One region of the Hydrogenophaga sp. R2 genome, then DNA from elsewhere that is predicted to be linked to it. Evidence: predicted binding sites of a transcription regulator. Region 1 holds the regulator's gene; the other holds the start of a gene.
What was found. Region 1 encodes HrcA, which represses chaperone genes, less so after heat shock. Its sites were predicted from a motif close to TTAGCACTCNNNNNNNNNGAGTGCTAA; they were not measured.
Positions count from the first base shown of each region.

Region 2: the regulator HrcA is predicted to act here: its motif matches at 4,319-4,345, upstream of groES (co-chaperone GroES).

Region 1 is NZ_JBBHZN010000001.1:1,488,965-1,496,230, forward strand. It holds gene WD026_RS07210 (YicC/YloC family endoribonuclease) at 1-295, shown strand, start outside; gene gmk (guanylate kinase) at 303-923, shown strand; gene rpoZ (DNA-directed RNA polymerase subunit omega) at 939-1,142, shown strand; gene WD026_RS07225 (RelA/SpoT family protein) at 1,279-3,504, shown strand; gene greB (transcription elongation factor GreB) at 3,513-4,070, opposite strand; tRNA gene WD026_RS07235 (tRNA-Arg) at 4,145-4,221, opposite strand; tRNA gene WD026_RS07240 (tRNA-Ile) at 4,311-4,387, opposite strand; gene hrcA (heat-inducible transcriptional repressor HrcA) at 4,410-5,432, opposite strand; gene WD026_RS07250 (NAD kinase) at 5,496-6,413, shown strand; gene recN (DNA repair protein RecN) at 6,472-7,266, shown strand, end outside.
Region 2 is NZ_JBBHZN010000002.1:239,739-247,004, reverse strand. It holds gene WD026_RS09670 (M20 aminoacylase family protein) at 1-293, shown strand, start outside; gene WD026_RS09665 (MurR/RpiR family transcriptional regulator) at 312-1,160, opposite strand; gene tal (transaldolase) at 1,226-2,167, shown strand; gene groL (chaperonin GroEL) at 2,256-3,902, opposite strand; gene groES (co-chaperone GroES) at 3,950-4,240, opposite strand; gene WD026_RS09645 (MAE_28990/MAE_18760 family HEPN-like nuclease) at 5,115-6,188, opposite strand; gene WD026_RS09640 (DUF262 domain-containing protein) at 6,203-7,266, opposite strand, start outside.

The DNA.
Region 1 (7,266 bases):
GGCCGGCGCCACCGAACAGGCCCGCGACCGCGCCCTGAGCGAGGCCACGGCCTATGCCATCCGCATCGACGTGGCCGAAGAACTCACCCGCCTGGGCTCGCACCTGGACGAGATCGAACGCCTGCTCAAGGCCGGCGGCGAAATCGGCAAACGCCTGGACTTCCTGATCCAGGAGCTGCACCGGGAAGCCAACACGCTGGGCTCCAAGTCGTCCAGCATCGAGCTCACCCGCATCTCGGTGGACATGAAGGTCCTGATCGAACAGATGCGCGAGCAAGTCCAGAACATCGAATGACCCCCTGATGGAATACCCCGGCAACCTGTTCGTCGTCGCAGCCCCCAGCGGGGCCGGCAAATCCAGCCTGGTCAAGGCCCTGATGGAGCTGGACTCGCGCGTCCAGCCCTCGGTCTCGCACACCACCCGTGCGCCCCGCGGCCAGGAACTGCACGGCCGCGAGTACTATTTCGTCAGCAACGAGACCTTCGACCAGATGGTGGTGCAGGACGCCTTCCTGGAGTGGGCCAAGGTTCACGGCAACCGCTACGGCACCTCCAAGCAGGCCATCGAGCAGCGCATGAAGATGGGCGCCGACGTGGTGCTGGAGATCGACTTCCAGGGCGCCATCCAGGTCAAGCGCATCTTTCCCAACGCGGTGCTGGTGTTCATCCTGCCGCCCAGCTGGGAAGAGCTGCGCTCACGTCTGGAGCGCCGGGCCGAGGACAGCGCCGAGGTGATCGAGCTGCGGCTGCAGAACGCCGCCACCGAGATGGCCAATGCCCGGGAATTCGACTTCGTTATAATCAATGAGGTTTTTGAACGGGCCCTGTTCGACCTCAAGGCCATCGTTCACGCGCAGAGGCTGCGGTATTCGGCGCAACGCATCGCCCGCAGCGACACCTTCTCGGCGCTCAACATCCACTGACACCCCGGAGCCCTCATGGCACGCATCACCGTTGAAGATTGCCTGGAAAAGATTCCCAACCGCTTCCAGCTGGTGCTGGCGGCCACCTACCGTGCCCGCATGCTGAGCCAGGGCCACGCGCCCAAGATCGAGAGCAAGAACAAGCCGGGCGTGACCGCCCTGCGCGAGATCGCCGAAGGCAAGGTCGGTCTGGAGATGCTCAAGAAAGTGCCGGTCTGAGCGTCAGCGCTCCCGCCACGAAACACCGCTTCGGCGGTGTTTTTTTTCGCCGGTGCGGCCGCAACCCGGGCGACTGCGCCGGCATTGCATCTCACGCTACAGTATCGGGATGATGTCAGACACCCCGACAGGGGTCATGCCCTCCCCGATTGCACGGCCGGCCGAGAGCGCGGCGGCCGCGAGTTTTGCTGCGCTGCTGGGCAAGCTCGACTACCTGGGCGCCGCCGACATCGAGAGCATCCGCCAGGCCTACCGCTTTGCCGACGAGGCCCACCTGGGCCAGCTGCGCAAGAACGGCGATCCCTACATCACCCACCCGATTGCGGTGGCCGCCCAGTGCGCCGAGTGGAAGCTCGACGCCCAGGCCCTCATGGCCGCCCTCATGCACGACGCCATCGAGGATTGCGGCGTGACCAAGCAGGAGCTGGTGGAGCGCTTCGGCGCACCGGTGGCCGACATCGTGGACGGCCTGACCAAGCTGGAGAAGCTGGAGTTCGACACCCGCGAGCAGAACCAGGCGGAATCCTTCCGCAAGATGCTGCTGGCCATGGCCAAGGATGTGCGGGTCATCCTCATCAAGCTGGCCGACCGCACCCACAACATGCGGACCATGGGCGACATGCCGCGCAGCAAGTGGCAGCGCATCAGCAGCGAGACGCTGGAGATCTATGCGCCGATTGCCCACCGCCTGGGCCTGAACTTCACCTACCGCGAGCTGCAGGACCTGGCCTTCCGCTTCCTCAAGCCCTGGCGCTACGAGGTGCTGTCCAAGGCCCTGAACAAATCGCGCACCCGCCGCCGCGACCTGATCAGCCGGGTGCAGCGCGAGGTGGAAGCCGCCTTCGCCCGCGAGGGCATGCAGGTGCGCATCATGGGGCGCGAGAAGACGCTCTATTCGGTCTACCGCAAGATGGACAGCAAGCACCTGTCGTTCTCGCAGGTCACCGACATCTACGGCTTCCGCATCATCGTGCCCGAGCTGACCGACTGCTACACCGCACTCGGCACCCTGCACCAGCTCTACAAGCCGCTGCCCGGCAAGTTCCGCGACTACGTGGCCATCCCCAAGGTCAACGGCTACCAGTCGCTGCACACCACGCTGATCGGGCCGTTCGGCACCAACATCGAATTCCAGCTGCGCACCCATGCCATGGACGTGGTGGCCGAGTCCGGCGTGGCGGCCCACTGGCTCTACAAGGCCAGCGAGCCCAACAGCGACATGTCGCAGCGCCTGGGCACGCAGTGGCTGCAGTCGCTGCTGGACATCCAGCAGGAAACGCACGACGCCAGCGAGTTCTGGGACCACATCAAGATCGACCTGTTCCCGGACGCGGTCTATGTGTTCACGCCCAAGAGCAAGATCATGGCCCTGCCGCGCGGCGCCACGGTGATGGACTTTGCCTACGCCATCCACAGCGACGTGGGCAACCGCACCGTGTCGGCCCGCATCAATGGCGAGGAGCGCCCGCTGCGCACCGAGCTGTCCAACGGCGACGTGGTGGAGGTCATCACCGACGAGAAGGCCCAGCCCAACCCGGCCTGGCTGTCGTTCGTGAAGACCGGGCGCGCCCGTTCCAAGATCCGCCACCACCTCAAGACCGTGGCGCAGGAGCATTCGCTGGAACTGGGCGAACGCATGCTGGGGCAGGCGCTGCGCTCCGAGGGCATCGCCCAGCTGCCGGCGGCCGACGGCGAACACGCCGCCACCTGGGACAAGCTGCTGCGCTTCACCGGCAACCGCACGCGCGAAGAGCTGCTCTCCGACATCGGCATGGGCAAACGCATTGCCAGCATGGTGGGCAAGAAGCTGGCCGTGCTGCTGAGCGAGACCGGCGTCAAGCCCGACACGGTGCTCATCAGCACCGAGCGTTATGCCACCGGCCAGGAAGACAGCCTGGCCCACGGCGTGGTCACGCTGGACGGCAGCGAGGGCCTGTCGGTCCAGTACGCCAGCTGCTGCAAACCCATCCCGGGCGACCGCATCGTGGGCTACCTGGGTCGCGGCGAAGGCCTGGTGGTGCACGCCGAAGACTGCGGCGTGGCGCGCCGGCTGCGCGCGCGCGACGCCGAGCGCTTCCTCGAAGTGGAATGGGCCGACGAGCCGGTGCGCGCGTTCGACACCACCGTGGTGGTGACCGTCACCAACGGCAAGGGCGTGCTGGCCCGCGTGGCCGCGGCCATCGCATCGGCCGAAGGCGACATCACCCATGTGGACATGGGCGACGAGCCGGCCCAGACCGCCACCGACATCCGCTTCTCGGTGGCGGTGCGTGACCGCCAGCACCTGGCCGACGTGCTGCGCAGCCTCAAGCGCACGCCCTCGGTCATCAAGGCCCAGCGCTTCAAGCCGGCCAAGACCTGAGCGCCGGCTCAGGCGGGTGCGGGGTAGCGGACGTCGAGCACTTCGAGCTCCTGCAGTCCGCCGGGCACGGCCAGCTTCACCACGTCACCCACACGCGCCTTGATGAGAGCGCGTGCCACCGGCGAGATCCAGCTGATCTGCCCGCTGGCGCTGTCGGCCTCGTCCACGCCCATGATGGTCACCGTGGTCTCTTGGCCCTGTTCGTCGGCATAGGTGACGGTGGCGCCGAAGAACACCTGGTCGTTGCCGTGGTGCAGCGAGGGATCGACCACCTCGGCGATCTCCAGCCGGCGGGTCAGGAAACGGATGCGGCGGTCGATCTCGCGCAGGCGCTTCTTGCCGTAGAGGTAGTCGCCGTTCTCGGAGCGGTCGCCATTGCTGGCCGCCCAGTGCACGATCTCCACGATCTTCGGCCGCTCCTCGTCCATGAGCTGGAACAGCTCGGCGCGCAGCCGGTCGTAGCCGGGTCGGGTGATGTAGTTCTTGCCACCCGGCGGCAGCGGCGGCAGGCCGCCGGCTTCGTCATCGTCGTCCTGATCGGACTCTTTGGTGAAGGCTTTGCTCATGGAAGGACGGGCATGAACACGATCAACACAGGCAAGAAAAAAGCCTGCAGCTTGTGGCTGCAGGCTTTTTGTAGTGGCGCGGCTGGCAGGATTCGAACCCACGACCCCTTGGTTCGTAGCCAAGTACTCTATCCAACTGAGCTACAGCCGCGAAGCCTTGAAGTATAGCAGCATTTTTGGTGGTTTCGCAAATCGAGACGCGAAACCTGCTGCACGAACACCCCGCATGACGGAGCGGGTTGGTAGGCCGTGTTGGACTTGAACCAACGACCAAGGGATTATGAGTCCCCTGCTCTGACCAACTGAGCTAACGGCCCGAAAGCGGCGGATTGTAGGCGGTTACTTGCCGTGGCTCAGGGCGTTGCTGACCAGCTTGGCGGTCACGTCCACGATCTGGATCATGCGGTCGTAGGGCATGCGCTGCGGGCCGATGACGCCCAGTGTGCCGACCACCTGGCCGTCCACTTCGTAGGGCGCGGTCACGACCGACAGGTCCTCGTAGGGCACCACCTGGCTCTCGCCGCCGATGTAGATGCGCACCCCGTCGGCCTGGGCCGACACATCGAGCAGGCGCACCAGCTGGGTCTTCTGCTCGAACAGGTCGAACAGCCGGCGCAGGTTGCCCATGTCGCTGGAGAACTCGGACACCGACAGCAGGTTGCGTTCGCCGGCCACCACCACCTCGTCCTGACCGGATTCCGGCTCGGCGCCGATGTCGACGGCAGCCTTCATCAGATCGGCGATCTCGCCGCGCAGGGCGTCCAGCTCGGTCTTGAGACGTTCACGCACCGCCTCCATGGTGAGGCCGGCGTAGTGGGCGTTGAGGAAGTTGGCCGCCTCCAGCAGCTGCGACTGGCTGAAGTTGACCTGGGTATGGATGATGCGGTTCTGCACGTCGCCATCGGGCGAGACGATGATGACCAGCACCCGCCGCTCCGACAGGCTCAGGAATTCGATGTGGCGGAACACCGATGTCCGCCGCGGCGCCATGACCACCCCCACGAACTGCGACAGGTTGGACAGCAGGTTGGCCGCATGGCTGATCACGCGGTGCGGCTGGCTGGGGTCGATGTTGGGCGCGGTGATGTCGGGCACCGGCGCCACCAGGCTCTCGCGGCGCACCGTGAGCATGGTGTCCACAAACAGCCGGTAACCGCGCGCGGTGGGAATGCGACCGGCCGAGGTGTGCGGACTGGCGATCAGGCCCAGCTCCTCCAGGTCGCTCATGACGTTGCGGATGGTCGCCGGCGAGAGGTCCATGCCGGTGGCCTTGGCCAGGGTGCGGGAGCCCACGGGCTGGCCGTCGGCGATGTACCGCTCCACCAGGGCCTTGAGCAACAACTTGGCGCGATCGTCGAGCATGGGCGGGATTTTACGGACGGGCGCCGCCCCTGGGGCGCCACATCCCTATGTTGTAATTTGCCCATGCCCTCGCCTGCCCCGTCCCGCCCCGCTGCCAGCCGGCCGCGCCGCCCGCTGCGCTTTGCCCATGTGGTGATCGTCGGCAAGTACCACGCACCGGGGTCGCGCAAGGCGGTGGACGAGATCGCGCACTTCCTGCAGGACGAGGGCTGCGTGGTGTCGCTGGAAGAGCAGACCGCGCTCAACACCGGTCTGAGCAACTTTCCGGCCCTCAGCGTGGCCGCCATCGGCGCGCAGTGCGATCTGGCCCTGGTGGTCGGCGGCGACGGCACCATGCTGGGCATCGGCCGGCAGCTGGCCCGCCACGGCGTGCCGCTGGTGGGCATCAACCAGGGGCGGCTGGGCTTCATCACCGACATCGCCTTCGAGGACTACCGGGATTCGCTGCGCGCCATCCTGCACGGCAACTTCGAGGAAGACTCGCGCGCCTTGATGGCCGCCAGCGTCTGGCGCGACGGCCGCTGCGTGTTCGAGGCCACGGCGCTCAACGATGTGGTGGTCAACCGGGGCGGCGTGGCCAGCATGATCGAGCTGCGGGTGGAGGTGGACGGGCATTTCGTGGCCAACCAGCGCGCCGACGGCCTGATCATCGCGTCGTCCACCGGCTCCACCGCCTACGCGCTGTCGGCCGGCGGGCCACTGCTGCACCCGGGCATCGGCGGCTGGGTGATGGTGCCGATTGCGCCGCACACCCTGTCCAACCGGCCGGTGGTGCTGCCCTACACCTGCGAGATCGCGGTGGAGATCGTCTCCGGCCGCGACGCCAGCGCCAACTTCGACATGCAGTCGCTCACCAGTCTGCTGCACGGCGACCGCATCGTGGTGCGCAAGTCGGAACATGCGCTTCGCCTGCTCCATCCGTCGGGCTGGAGCTACTTCGACACCCTGCGCAAGAAACTCCACTGGAACGAAGGGGGCTGAGCCTGCACGACAATGGCGGTTTGCGACCTGTTGCAGCCCCACCGTCACTCGCCCCACCATGAGCCTTCGACGCATCGCCCTGCGGGATTTCGTCATCGTGCAAAGCCTGGATCTGGACCTGTCGTCCGGCTTCAGCGTGCTCACCGGTGAGACCGGCGCGGGCAAGTCCATCCTGATCGACGCACTGCAGCTGGCCCTGGGCAGCCGGGCCGACGCCGGCGTGGTGCGCGAAGGCGCGCAGCGCTGCGAAGTGGCCGCCGAGTTCGACTGCCCCCCGGCCCTGGCGCCCTGGCTGGACGAGCAGGGCTTTGCCACCGACGACACCCTGCTGCTGCGCCGCACGGTGGACACCGAAGGCCGCAGCCGCGCCTGGATCAATGGCAGCGCCGCCACCGCCACCCAGCTGCGCGCCGTGGCCGACCACCTGGTGGACATCCACGGCCAGCACGCCTGGCAAAGCCTGACCCGGTCGGACGCCGTGCGCGACCTGCTCGATGCCTATGCCGGCACCGACACCACCCCGGTGCGCCAGGCCTGGCAGGGCTGGCGCCAGCACCGCAAGGCACTCGATGCCGCCCGCGAACAACAGGCCAGCCTGCAGCAGGACGCCGAACGCCTGCAGTGGCAGATCGCCGAACTCGACAAGCTCTCGCCCGGTGCGGACGAATGGGCCGAGCTCAATGCCCAGCATGCGCGGCTGGCCAACGCGCAGTCGCTCATCGATGCCACCGCGCTGGCGGTGCAGGTGCTGGACGAAGACGACGGCAGCGCCGCCACGCTCATCAGCCGCGCGGTGTCGGCACTGCAAGGGCTGGTGGCGGTGGAGCCGCGTTTTGCCGCACCGCTGGAATCG
Region 2 (7,266 bases), on a different contig from region 1:
CCACCATCAACACCCGCGACGAAGCCCGCTTTGCGGCCGACGTGGCCCAGAAGCTGGTCGGTCACGAGCATGTGGACCGGGCCATGGACCCGAGCATGGGTGCCGAAGATTTCTCGTTCATGCTGCAGGTCAAGCCGGGCGCTTACCTGCGCCTGGGGCAGGGCGCCGAGAACGGCATCGGCAGCTGTTTCCTGGACAACAGCCGCTACGACTTCAATGACGAGGTGCTGCCGCTGGGGGCTGCCCTGCACGCCAGCCTGATCGAGCACGGCTTGCCGCTGCAGACCGCTTGAGGCCCGCGGCGGCGGGCCTCAGGTGTAGCGCTTGCTGCGCAGGTTGTTCTTCATTTCCTTGAGCAGCGGCTGCAGCTGCTGACCACCGATGCGCAGGGCCACGCAGGTGGCCAGCACGTCGATGATCATGAGGTGCAGCAGGCGCGAGGTCATGGGGCTGTAGCGGTCGTAACCCTCGGGATGATCGGCCGCCAGGTGGATGTGCCCGGCGTTCGCCAGCGGCGAGCCGCTGGCGGTGATGGTGATGACGGTCGCGCCGTGCTGCCGTGCGATGTCGGTGGCGTCCATCAGGTCGCGGGTGCGGCCCGAGTTGGACACGATGACCACGCAGTCCCCGTCGCGCAGCAGCGAGGCGCTCATCACCTGCATGTGGCCGTCGCTGTAGGCAATGGCGTTGATGCCCAGGCGGAAGAACTTGTGCTGCGCGTCCTGCGCCACGATGCCGGAATTGCCGGCACCGAAGAACTCGATGCGCCCCCGGCTGCGGTAGGTGGCCATCAGCGCGTCCACGGCGCGTTCGATGGCATGGGTGGAGGCGTCGTTGCGGTACTTGAGGAAAGCGGCCACCGTGTTGTCGATGACCTTGACCAGGACGTCGCTGGTCTTGTCGTCCACGTCCACGCTGCGGTGGATGAAGGGCACGCCCTCGCTCACCGTGCCGGCCAGCTTGAGCTTGAAGTCGGACAGGCCGTCGTAACCCATGCTGCGGCAGAAGCGCACCACGGTGGGCTTGCTCACATGGGCGCGCTCGGCCAGTTCGGAGACCGGCAGGCTGGCAAAGCTGCGCGGATCGGACAGCACCAGCTTGCCCACACGTTGTTCGGCGGGGGCCAGCGAGGGCAGCGAGGCCTTGATGCGGTCGAGCATGGCGGGGTGTATCGGGTTACGCGGAGATGTGTAATTTTATTACCTACGCCCCGCATAATCGCGGCATGAACCAGCTCGAAGCCCTCAAACAGTTCACCACCGTCGTGGCCGACACCGGCGACTTCCACCAGATCGCCGCCTACGCGCCACAGGACGCCACCACCAACCCGTCGCTCATCCTCAAGGCGGTGCAGAAGCCCGAGTACGCGCCCCTGCTGACCGAAGCGCTGCAGCGCTACGGCCACCTGGGCAAGGAGGAGGTGATGAACCACCTGCTGGTGCGCTTCGGCTGCGAGATCCTCCAGCACATCCCCGGCCGCGTCTCGACCGAGGTGGATGCGCGCCTGAGCTTCGACACCGAGGCCACCGTGGTCCGGGCCCGGCGCCTGATCGACCTGTACCAGGGCCAGGGCGTGCACATCGACCGGGTGCTCATCAAGATCGCCGCCACCTGGGAAGGCATTCAGGCGGCCGAACGCCTGGAGCGCGACGGCATCCACACCAACCTCACGCTGCTGTTCTCGTTCTGCCAGGCCGTGGCCTGCGGCCAGGCCAAGGTGCAGCTGATATCGCCCTTCGTGGGCCGCATCTACGACTGGTACAAGAAGCAGGCCGGTTCGTCCTGGGACGAGGCCGCCATGGCCGGTGCCAACGACCCCGGCGTGCAGTCGGTGCGGCGCATCCACGCCTTCTACAAGAAGTTCGGCGTGGCCACCGAGGTCATGGGCGCGAGCTTCCGCAACGTGGGCCAGATCACGGCGCTGGCCGGTTGCGACCTGCTCACCATCAGCCCCGAGCTGCTGGCCCAGCTGCAGGCCAGCGAGGCACCCCTGACCCGTGCGCTGGACCCTCAGGCCGCCCGCACCCTGGACATCGACTTCGTGCAATACGACGAGGCGGCCTTCCGGTTCGCGCTGAACCAGGACGCCATGGCCACCGAGAAGCTGGCCGAAGGCATCCGCGCCTTCGTGGCAGACACCCTCAAGCTCGAAGCCATGATGGGCTGACCCCATTCGGAGGCCGGACGAAAAAAAGCCCCGCGATCGCTCGCGGGGCTTTTTGCCTTGTGCGGGCTGGCCCGAAGGCCAGAGGCTATTACATGCCCATGCCGCCCATGTCGCCCATGCCACCCATGCCGCCACCCGGCATGGCCGGAGCGTCGTCCTTGGGGGCCTCGGCCACCATGCACTCGGTGGTCAGCATCAGGCTGGCCACGGAGGCGGCGTTCTGCAGAGCGGTGCGGGTCACCTTGGTCGGGTCCAGGATGCCCATCTCGATCATGTCGCCGTAGGTGTCGTTGGCGGCGTTGAAGCCGTAGTTGCCCTTGCCGGCCAGGATGGCGTTGACCACCACGCTCGGCTCGCCACCGGCGTTGGCCACGATCTCGCGCAGGGGGGCTTCGATGGCCTTGAGCACCAGCTTGATGCCGGCGTCCTGGTCAGCGTTGGAACCCTTGATCTCGCCAGCGGCCTGACGGGCGCGCAGCAGGGCCACGCCACCGCCGGCCACGATGCCTTCTTCCACGGCAGCGCGGGTGGCGTGCAGGGCGTCTTCCACGCGGGCCTTCTTCTCCTTCATCTCGACTTCGGTGGCAGCACCGACCTTGATGACGGCCACGCCGCCGGCCAGCTTGGCCACACGCTCCTGCAGCTTCTCGCGGTCGTAGTCGGAGGTGGCTTCCTCGATCTGCACGCGGATCTGCTTGACGCGGGCTTCGATGTCAGCGGCAGCGCCGGCGCCGTCGATGATGGTGGTGTTTTCCTTGCCCACTTCGATGCGCTTGGCCTGGCCCAGGTCGGCCAGGGTCACCTTGTCGAGGGTCAGGCCCACTTCTTCGGCGATGACCTTGCCACCGGTCAGGATGGCGATGTCTTCCAGCATGGCCTTGCGACGGTCGCCGAAGCCGGGGGCCTTGACGGCCACGACCTTCAGGATGCCGCGGATGGTGTTGACCACCAGGGTGGCCAGGGCTTCGCCTTCGACGTCTTCGGCAATGATCAGCAGCGGACGGCCGGCCTTGGCCACCTGCTCCAGGGTGGGCAGCAGGTCGCGGATGTTGCTGATCTTCTTGTCGAACAGCAGCACGAAGGGGTTGTCCAGCAGGGCAGCCTGCTTTTCGGGGTTGTTGATGAAGTAGGGCGACAGGTAGCCGCGGTCGAACTGCATGCCTTCGACGACATCCAGCTCGTTCTGCAGCGATTTGCCGTCTTCCACGGTGATCACGCCTTCCTTGCCGACCTTGTCCATGGCGTTGGCGATGATCTCGCCGATGCTGGAGTCGCTGTTGGCGGAGATGGAGCCGACCTGGGCGATTTCCTTGCTGGTGGTGGTGGGCTTGGAGGCCTTCTTCAGCTCGGCGATCAGGGCTTCCACGGCCTTGTCGATGCCGCGCTTCAGATCCATCGGGTTCATGCCGGCGGCCACGTACTTCATGCCCTCGCGCACGATGGCCTGGGCCAGCACGGTGGCGGTGGTGGTGCCGTCACCGGCGTTGTCCGAGGTCTTGGAAGCGACTTCCTTGACCATCTGGGCGCCCATGTTCTGGAGCTTGTCCTTGAGCTCGATCTCCTTGGCCACGGACACGCCGTCCTTGGTCACGGTGGGGGCGCCGAAGGAGCGCTCGAGCACCACGTTGCGGCCTTTCGGGCCCAGGGTGACCTTGACCGCGTTGGCCAGGATGTTCACGCCTTCAACCATGCGGGCGCGGGCTTCGCCGCCGAAAATGACGTCTTTTGCTGCCATGTTGATTTCTCCGATTCAGTAAATGGGGTGGGTGACGGGGAGAAGGATCACTTCTCGACGACCGCGAACAGGTCGTCTTCCTTCATGACCAGCAGCTCGTCGCCGTCGACCTTGACGGTCTGGCCGCTGTACTTGCCGAACAGGACGCGGTCGCCGACCTTGACGGTCAGGGCCTTGGTCTCGCCTTTGTCGTTCGTCTTGCCCGGGCCGACGGCCAGCACCTCGCCCTGGTCGGGCTTCTCGGCGGCGGCGTCGGGGATGACGATGCCGGAGGCGGTCTTGGTTTCGCTGTCAATGCGCTTGACGATCACTCGATCGGCGAGAGGACGAAGTTTCATTGCATCTCCTGAAAAGGAACGGGTTGGAATGGAGGCTGGAGCCGACCGGGAGGCCGGATCGAGGGAGCTGTGTGCGTGTTAGCACTCATCTCCAGCGAGTGCTAATCATAAGGGTGGGGATGGGCGTTTTCAAGGCCGGGCGGCGAAAAACCGGGCGCTGGTGCGGAACGTCACTCATGTTTCCACCATGCGCCACTTAACATTGAATCGCGTCTGGTGCTAGTAGGCCTGGTCGCGCGCTTGCGCTTCTGGATTCTGCTGACCGACCAGCAGTACCCAACCGCGGCCGCCAGGCCTGCCCTGATCTCTTCCTCCTGCAGCTCCCTGGAGCAGGGCGAGTCTTGTAGTCATGGGTACGGATGAGCTTAAGCTCGGGTGTGTGTAGGGGCAAAGCTCTCCAGCAGGAAGCGTTCTTCCATCGCTAGGACCTGAGCCTTAAGGTCCTTTATGCGTGACTGAAGCTCAACCCCTTAGAAGTCTGCTCACTTTGGATTTGTTCTAGCAAAGCATCTGGGGCCTTAGGCTACTGCTGAACCTGGCGAGGCGCCACTTGCATGCCAAGGGCGTAGAGCCTCTTGGTCATGAACTTCAGATGATCGTGCTGCTCCTGCAGTTTGGCAAGGCGGTCGGCGAGGTCTTGCGCGTGGTGCACATGATAAGAGCCATCAAGATAGTCACTCAGCGCCATTCGCTGTCTTCAGAGTGAGCACGCGTGGATCCTGGTCCGCCCCCTCAATCAGGACGGCCTACTCAGGGCAGCAGGTCGCCCTGACCTCAGTTACTTCAATCGCTTGCCGTCCTCGGCTATAGCGGCTGTTACGCCGATCAATTTCGCCGAACCGTTGTTCCTGGCATACCGGAAACCCCAGGCAGTTTACCTCGGAGCCCAGACTAGATCGTCTTCCGCAAGGAGTACAAATGGATTTGCGATCTTAGGGCATGCGAAGTCCAACCCGATCCCGATACCATCTGGCGCCGGCGTTCCGACTGCAATCGTCTCCTGTTCTGCCCCATTCAACTGAAGACTTTGAATTCGCCCCCACCTAGCAGCACCTGAGGGCTTGGCCACGAAGATGGGCTGGCCAACAGCGAGGTCAAACTCGGGCGGCAACACCACAATAATCGTTCCGTTCTTGAAAGGTCCGTCGCCCTCTACCTGCTCAAGCTTGGTCGCCGCACTAGTAACCATGTGACGCGAATCTAGGTAGCGCCCCACGACCATAGCGAAAAGATCTGTCGAGAGTGCCTCGATGAAATTGATGGTTTCATTCATGCCGTCAACACCCAACAGGTTCGCAGGCTTGCCACCTCGGTGAGCGACCTGATTGCGTCGCTCCACTAAGTCGTTCAATCGTTCCTCGATGACCGTGTGTGGGAGACCATCCGGTGGGGTCACCTCTAGCCCCTGCACTGTCATGTGCCATCGAATCAAGGCGTCTCCACGACGCACCTGCGAGCACATGCCTTCGAGGCCGAGGGGAACGAAGATGTCGTCGATATCGCGGGCGCGAAGGTTGGAATCATGCCAAACCACGGCAGCTTCGTTCAACGCATATGGTGTAACTCCGCTAAGGCAGTTGTACAGGTTTTCCACGACGCTCCCGACAGTAAGTCCCGCGTGCCGCCCTTCACCCAAGCGACCTCGGGCCAACAAGTCCGCACTGTGCTTCAGGTGCTTTGCAGCGAGCTTCTCTGGTAGTTCGGTATACGGTAACCTCCTCGCTTCAAGGCTTGCAAAGGCCGCTGCCAGTGCTTCTACGTATGATTCGAAGATCGCATATAGCGCCACGAAGAAAGCAGCATTGTCAAAGCGACGTCGCAGAGATGTAAATTGACGAGCCTTGGGATCTGTGTTGTTGGCAAGGGCATCACTGATTTGCGTGATTGACGCAACGAAACTCCTCAGTTCGCTCAGCTCTCTCTTGAGTTCATCTAGGGTAGCGCGCACGTGTCGCCTCGAAATCAGTTCCTCGGAAGCCGGGCAATCGCAGCGGCGAAAGCCGCGCCTATCTGTGCATTTCGCTGTTGTGTGTCGGCAAAGTTGGTGCGCCGGCCAGAGAACAAGTCATCGCTCGATTCGTACATGTTCTTCAACTCCTCGCGCAAAAGCTCCTTGCTCTCGATAAGGGCCGCGCGGTGAGATACAACCGCCGGACTGTTGGCTATGTACATCAACGGGTCGTAGACAATCTTCGTTGCACGTCGCGCGGAGGTATTGAGAAGAGTAAAGGCATCGGGGCCCATTACCTGCCAGAGAAATTCTATGGTCGATTCAAACATGAGGCGGTACTGGCCAAGCACCTTATCTGTGAAGCGATTGCCACGCACTAGAAAGAGGTCCAAAAAAGCCGAAATCTTGTTCAGGCCCGCTTTGAATTCGCCAATCTGACGGTAAGCAAAAAACCTGAGTACAAGTTCGACATCTTCCATCTTCTGAAACATGCGGATGCCTGCAAGGGTCGCTTCATCTGTCGCGTCGTCGTGCTCCTGCACTCCATTACCACTTTCAGAATCTGGATCAAGTGGAAGGCCCCACAACCGGCGAAATGTAACATTCTCAGAGAGTTGCAAACACAAGGTGTTTAGAGGGCCACTGTAGATGGCATTGCGCGTCTCCTGGCTGCTGAGCTTTACGCCACCTGAGTTAAGCCGCTCAAACACCAGCTTCTTCAACGTCGCAGCTTGCTCCTCGCTGTCGGCGGTTTCCTGCAGAAGAATAATCGAAGAGATGTAGCGCCGGTCGATGCCGTCGCGCACTTTGGACGGGAGCGTTGAGTATCGGCGCCCTTCCAAATCTGGCCAGTATTCCAAGCCGGTTAGGGCAAACTTGTCGTCGTAAAAATCGCCGAGTGCTGTTAGACGCTGACGACCATCCATGACTTCAAAACGTGCCAGATCCCGCTCGTAGAGAAACACGGGCGGGACCGGCACATTCAGCAAAAACGACTCGATGAGGCGCGACTTACGTGTGTCGTCCCAACGGTGGCGGCGCTGGTAATCGGGATCCAGCATATAGCGCGCTGTGA